3 regions of the Lysinibacillus sp. G4S2 genome follow, and region 2 is predicted to be linked to each of the others. Evidence: riboswitches for the same ligand, from Rfam matches in the RefSeq annotation. Region 2 holds a riboswitch; each other region holds the start of a gene.
The links. Region 2 has a riboswitch for S-adenosylmethionine ahead of QUF91_RS02430 (O-acetylhomoserine aminocarboxypropyltransferase/cysteine synthase family protein). Riboswitches for the same ligand answer to the same signal wherever they lie in the genome.

Region 1: it holds a riboswitch for S-adenosylmethionine, as region 2 does, so the genes downstream of both, QUF91_RS22395 (methionine ABC transporter ATP-binding protein) here and QUF91_RS02430 (O-acetylhomoserine aminocarboxypropyltransferase/cysteine synthase family protein) in region 2, are expected to answer to the same signal.
Region 3: it holds a riboswitch for S-adenosylmethionine, as region 2 does, so the genes downstream of both, metA (homoserine O-acetyltransferase MetA) here and QUF91_RS02430 (O-acetylhomoserine aminocarboxypropyltransferase/cysteine synthase family protein) in region 2, are expected to answer to the same signal.

The regions. Positions count from the first base shown of each region.
Region 1 is NZ_JAUCFJ010000002.1:4,385,693-4,387,895, reverse strand. It holds gene gcvH (glycine cleavage system protein GcvH) at 1-252, shown strand, start outside; gene QUF91_RS22405 (toprim domain-containing protein) at 432-773, shown strand; gene QUF91_RS22400 (thioredoxin family protein) at 788-1,090, shown strand; SAM riboswitch class I at 1,153-1,256, shown strand; gene QUF91_RS22395 (methionine ABC transporter ATP-binding protein) at 1,366-2,203, shown strand, end outside.
Region 2 is NZ_JAUCFJ010000002.1:423,359-425,561, forward strand. It holds gene QUF91_RS02425 (glycerol-3-phosphate acyltransferase) at 1-478, opposite strand, end outside; SAM riboswitch class I at 851-964, shown strand; gene QUF91_RS02430 (O-acetylhomoserine aminocarboxypropyltransferase/cysteine synthase family protein) at 1,081-2,203, shown strand, end outside.
Region 3 is NZ_JAUCFJ010000002.1:2,823,117-2,825,319, reverse strand. It holds gene QUF91_RS14525 (hypothetical protein) at 441-638, opposite strand; SAM riboswitch class I at 878-991, shown strand; gene metA (homoserine O-acetyltransferase MetA) at 1,146-2,081, shown strand; gene QUF91_RS14515 (hypothetical protein) at 2,170-2,203, opposite strand, start outside.

The DNA of each region.
Region 1 (2,203 bases), 4.0 Mb from region 2:
CCACAAGTTGGCGACGAAATCAAAACAGATGATCCATTCGGTAGTGTAGAATCTGTAAAAACAGTTTCTGAATTATACGCACCAATCTCAGGTACAGTAGTTGAAGTAAATGCAGATTTAGAAGATAGCCCAGAATTCGTTAATGAATCACCATATGAAAAAGCATGGATGATCGTTGTAGAGCCTGCTGATGCATCAGAAGTTGAAAAACTTATGACAGCTGAGCAATACGATGAAATGATTGCTGAATAAGACAAGCCCTAATAAAAAAACGTCGGAAATCACCGGCGTTTTTTATTATCTTCATTCCTTCCACCACGTTGGGAGAAGAATACACTTGAAGTCCCTTATCAATGGGTGTCTTATATGATCATCGACAGAGTGTTATGGATATAATGAGCATAAGGGATATGTCTAATGGGGGTGGCGTGATGTTCGAGGGAAAATGCTTAATTGTCGAAGGGCGTTCGGATAAACTTCAAATTAAACCTATTTTAAGTGAAGATGTTATAATCCTTTGTACGAATGGTACAATTGGAGTTCATCAATTAGAAGAGTTACTGGATCCATATGAGGGCTGTGAGCTTTATACATTCTTTGATGCAGATACATCGGGTGATAAGCTACGGGCATTAATGGACAGACATTATCCAGAGGCTGAGCATTTACGTACGATGCCGACATATAAGGAAGTTGAGACAACTCCGAGAAAGGTGTTAGCGATGATATTGCTTCGTGCACACTTCTCAATCCATAATAAATATATTTTGTAAGGTTGCGTGAAAAGATGGAAGAATGGTCAAAAGAGCAGTGGGACACGGCTGTACAGTCCGGTGAAAAGGCTGCCTTTTATTTATATACACCTATGTGTGGAACGTGTACAGTTGCCTCGAAAATGATGACGATTGTCGAGCAATTACTACCACATTTACAGGTTGGTAAAGCGAATATTAATTTTATAGAGCACATAGCTTTTGATAATAAAATCGAAAGTGTACCATGTTTACTCGTTTGTGATGGCAAAAAAGTGATAGAAAAGGTTTATGCCTTTCAATCCGTACCATTTTTATACGAATTATTAAAAAAATAAATTGACGGAGCTTTACTCGCGTGGTAAAGTACGAATATATTAAAAAATATAAATATATCGAACTCTTATAAAGAGTGGCGGAGGGAAGTGCCCTATGAAGCCCGGCAACCATCACAAAGTGAAAAGGTGCCAAATCACCCAAAGATTTATCTTTGACAGATGAGAGAACGGTTTAGCGTATAAGTTACGTGACCCCTTCTACTTGTCTATAAAGTGAAGGGGTTTTTTTACTTCCTTCAGCGGGTGACACGGATATGAGAAAAGGAGAATTCGCTATGATCCAGCTGCAAAATATTACGAAGAAATACAAAACTGCGAATGGCGAATTAACAGCAGTCAAAGACGTCAACCTTTCTATTAACAAAGGTGAAATTTTTGGCATTATCGGCTATAGTGGCGCTGGTAAAAGTACGATGATTCGCTTATTAAACGGTTTAGAAAAACCTACATCTGGTACGGTGACGGTTAACAATCAAGAATTTTCATCTATAAAGGGGCAAAAGCTCAGAGATGCTAGACAAAAGGTCAGTATGATTTTCCAGCATTTTAATTTACTTTGGTCTAGAACTGTTGAGGAAAATATCGCTTTCCCACTAGAAATCGCAGGTGTTCCAAAGGCACAACGTGAAGCGCGAGTGAATGAATTGATCACACTTGTTGGCTTAGGGGGGCGCGCTAAGGCGTATCCATCACAGCTATCAGGGGGACAAAAGCAACGTGTAGGTATCGCTCGCGCCCTTGCTAATAATCCAGAGGTATTGTTATGTGATGAGGCAACATCTGCACTCGATCCGGAGACAACAGATGCTATCCTTGATCTACTTGTCGATATTAATGAACGATTAGGTCTAACGATCGTATTAATTACACATGAAATGCACGTTATTCGCAAAATTTGTCATCGTGTAGCGGTTATGGAAGCCGGAGAAATTGTAGAGCGCGGTGAAGTATTACAAGTATTCCAAGCTCCACAAGCTGCCATTACGAAAAAATTCGTTTCTCAAATTACAGATACGAAAGAAACACAGGAAACAGTGGCACAAATTAAAGCAAATTACCCTACTGGACAACTTGTCAAACTAGTTTTTGTAGGCGAAAAAACAGAACAGCCTG
Region 2 (2,203 bases):
AAAAAACAAGATAAAATTCAAGTACACCGACAATTAAATAGTTCGTCACGAAAGAAAAAATAACAAATAAAATAAGTGCAAATAAACCAATTTTCCAATCAACTGCAAGTAATATTCCTATGATTGATGCAGTTCCTTTACCGCCATTGAAGCCCATGTGAAATGGAAAATTATGACCTAGGATGACACCAGCAGCTATAATATAGCTTAAGAACCAAACTTGTACTTCTGTTAAATGTGTTGCATCTGCTAGATAGAAATGGGCACCTATAATAGCTGCTACACCTTTACCGATATCGATAAGTGCAACTAATACGCCGTATTTCCATCCAAGGGAAAGTGTTGCATTGGAAGCACCTGCATTGCCATGCCCAGTCTTTTTTAAATCTACCCCGGATAAAAACTGCGCTACTTTAGAGCCGTGGATACAGCCAATTAAATAACCAACAAGTAGAAAAATGATAACGGCTTTTACCATAAAAGTCCTCCTTTCAAAATAAATAGGCTCATCACCATAACGTGGGATTGATTTCCGTGCCGGCTGGGCGCATTGTAGCTGACGCTTCGCTTTCGCACAGATAAACAATGCGTCCAGATTTTTGAATTGTGCCCGCACAATTCATTCCACTTTCAGGGGTGGGGCTCTTCTACTGAATGAAGATAAATGGCATACGTTTTAACAAATTTCATCCCAAACTTTTGGTGATAAACCAATAAATACTAAAATAGTGTATGCGTTCGTAATACGTATATAAGCAGACAGAAGTTTCGGAAAAAATAAAATTTTAGTGTTGACAGAAAAAAAGTCTATGTTTATACTGTGTAACAACGATGGAAATTGAATCTCATACTCTTATCAAGAGCGGCGGAGGGATAGGCCCTATGATGCCCGGCAACCAGTAAGTGACGAACTTGCTAAGGTGCTAATTCCTACAGATTCTTACTTGGATCTGGCAGATAAGGGGAGGAAAACTTGCAACCGCAACCCTCTTCTTACTGAAGAGGGTTTTTGTTTTCTACTGAAAAAATCCTCCTCATCTCCGGTACCATCGTAAAAAAATAACCATTTGGAGGTATATAATGACAAATTTTAAACCAGAAACATTGCTGTTACACGGTGGCCAGGAGCCAGACCCGGTAACAGGATCTCGTACAGTGCCCGTATATCGCTCAACGGCATTCGTTTTTAAAGACACTGCTCATGCGCAACGTCTTTTTGCCTTAGAGGAAGCTGGCAATATTTACACACGAATTACAAACCCAACTGTAGATGTTTTTGAAAAACGCGTCGCTTTATTAGAAGGCGGTACAGCAGCGGTAGCACTTTCATCTGGTGCAGCAGCTATTGCATTTTCAATTTTAAATCTTGCAGGGGCAGGGGATGAAATTGTCGCAGCTAGCTCTTTATATGGAGGTACTTATAACTTATTTGCCAATACACTACCAAACTACGGTATTAAAACGAATTTTGTAGATGAAACAAATCCAGAAAATTTCCGAGCAGCTATTACTGATAAAACAAAAGCGGTGTTCGCTGAAATTTACGGTAACCCAAGTTTAAAAGTGCTAGACATCGAAGCAGTAGCGAATATAGCACATGAAAACGGCTTACCATTAATTATTGATAGCACATTTGCTTCACCATATGGCTCTACACCAATTGACTACGGTGCAGATATCGTCGTTCATTCCGCAACAAAATGGATTGGCGGACATGGTACAACTTTAGGCGGCGTTGTAGTAGATGCAGGAAAGTTTGATTGGACTCGTGGACGTTTCCCAGGCTTTACTGAGCCAGATGCTTCTTATCACGGTTTGCGTTATGGTATTGACACAGCAGAGGCTGCATTTGCCACAAAACTGCGTGTACAATTACTACGCGACTTTGGACCAACGTTGAGTGCAGATGCAGCATTTAATTTATTACAAGGTTTAGAAACGCTTCATTTGCGTATTCCAAAACACAATGAAAATGCATTGGCAGTAGCTGAATATTTACGAAACCACCCATCTGTGGAATATGTAAATTACAATGGCTTAGAAGATTTTCCTACTCATGATTTAGCAAAAAAATATTTGAGAAATGGCTTCGGTTCAGTGCTTACATTCGGTATTAAAGGTGGACGTGAAGCAGGGCGTAAACTAATTGATAGTGTGAAATTATTCTCGCACGTAGCAAATGTAGGGGATGCCAAATCATTAA
Region 3 (2,203 bases), 2.4 Mb from region 2:
TTTTTTAAAAATATCAAATCCGTAAACTTTACAGTGTAAATTGATAATTTATTTTCAACTTCCTCGATCATATTAGATAAGCCTATAAAGTCATCTTTAAACTTATCAAATAAATAAGTAACCGTCTCATCATTCTCAAAGGAACATGTAGATTGTTTTATTTCAATAGCTCATTGATCTCATCTTCAGTCAACGCGGTTTATAGTTGCTATGACGACTTTCACTTAAATTTGTGGTACTAAACTTTTATATTTATAGATATTAGTCCAATGTCCGTCTGCACCTGTAAAGTAGAATCCATAGCCATTTTTTTAGGAATTCTTCAATTACTTCTGTCCATTTACGACCTAAAACATAATAGTTACAATTTCTTAAATCAACGTGTACTCCACTGTCTTCACTTGCACCATCACATTCATTAATTTCATCCTTTAGAAAATTCAGTACCAATGAAACAAATTGCTTTCCTTCATTTCTTCTTCCCATTCGGATAGATTAAATTTCATCTCGCGTTCATCTTCAGAAGAATCAAAGTCAGTTATACCTTCATTAATTGGTTCACTATGAGTTCCACCGTCCTCATCTGGAATATCAATAAATAACGTCCATCGAATTTCATATTCATCAATGTTCCACATGCAAACGCAATAACTTTGATTTTCCATTTCTACATAAATGCGATCTAAATCCCAATAGTAAATGTATTACTCCCAAATTAAAGCTATTAGGAATCTCATAATATTTCATCGTGTAAATAAGGTTTGCATCAAGAATAGTGTTCATCAATTCATAGTAGAACATGCATGTTAATAACAAAATATTCTATGTATTATTGAAATTCCTAATTGTTCATGTTACAATTCATTTTAATTAAATAATCTTATCAAGAGAAGCTGAGGGATTTGGCCCGATGACGCTTCAGCAACCTCTAACAAAAAAAGTTAGAAAGGTGCTAATTCCAGCGAAGGATTGATCCTTTGAGAGATAAGAGTGAACGTGGTAAAAAATCCTTCTCATTCTATCTCAAATGGAATGAGGGGGATTTTTTAATTTAATTCGATAAAAGATTTTATGAGCTTTGTGCATGGATACTAAGGCACTAATTGATGTTAGAAAGAGAGAAATAAAAGAGAGGGGAATGCAAGATGCCAATTAATATTCCGAAAAACTTACCAGCTGGAGAACATTTACGTGAGGAAAAAATCTTCGTAATGGAAGAGGATAGAGCGAAAACCCAACAAATTCGTCCGTTAAATATATTAATTTTAAATTTAATGCCAGAAAAAGAAAAAACAGAGCTACAATTACTACGTTTATTAGGTAACACACCATTACAAGTCAATATTACATTTTTAAATACTGCTACGCATGAATCAAAAAATGTTAGTAAATCACATTTACAGTTATTTTACACGACCTTTCATCAAATTCGCCATCGCCGCTATGATGGCATGATTATTACGGGAGCACCAGTAGAAAAAATGGCATTTGAAGATGTGAACTACTGGCAGGAAATATCAGAAATCATGGATTGGTCCAAAAAGAACGTAACATCGATCCTTCATATATGTTGGGGTGCACAAGCAGCGTTATACCATCATTACGGTATTGGCAAAATTGAGCTTCCTGCTAAATGTTCAGGTGTTTATTCCCATGTCATTACGGATTTAACAGTGGATTTAGTACGTGGCTTCAGTGATTTATTTACGGCTCCACATTCACGTTATACATCAGTCTCCATTGAGGAAGTCCGCAACCATCCTGATCTACGTTTATTATCGTATTCAGAAGATGCGGGTGTCTTTATTGTGCAATCGAAGGATAATAAAAACATTATGATTACAGGCCACCTTGAATATGATGCAACAACATTAGCAGATGAATATAGTCGTGATGTTGCAAAAGGATTGGATATTGCAGTTCCAGTGAATTACTTCCCAAATGATGATCCATCAAAAGAACCGAATAATACATGGCGTGCCCATACACATTTATTATTCTCAAACTGGTTGAACTACTATGTTTACCAAGAAACACCATATGAATGGGATTTCGTTGATGAAATTGAATATCATATATAAGCGCATGGTTTTTATAAACTCTCGATTGTAAAGTAAAATGATGACCTTGATTATTTCGTGGTCATCATTTTTTTATCCGAATATGTTGCTAATTTTTTGGCGGATGTTCATTGATAGATACA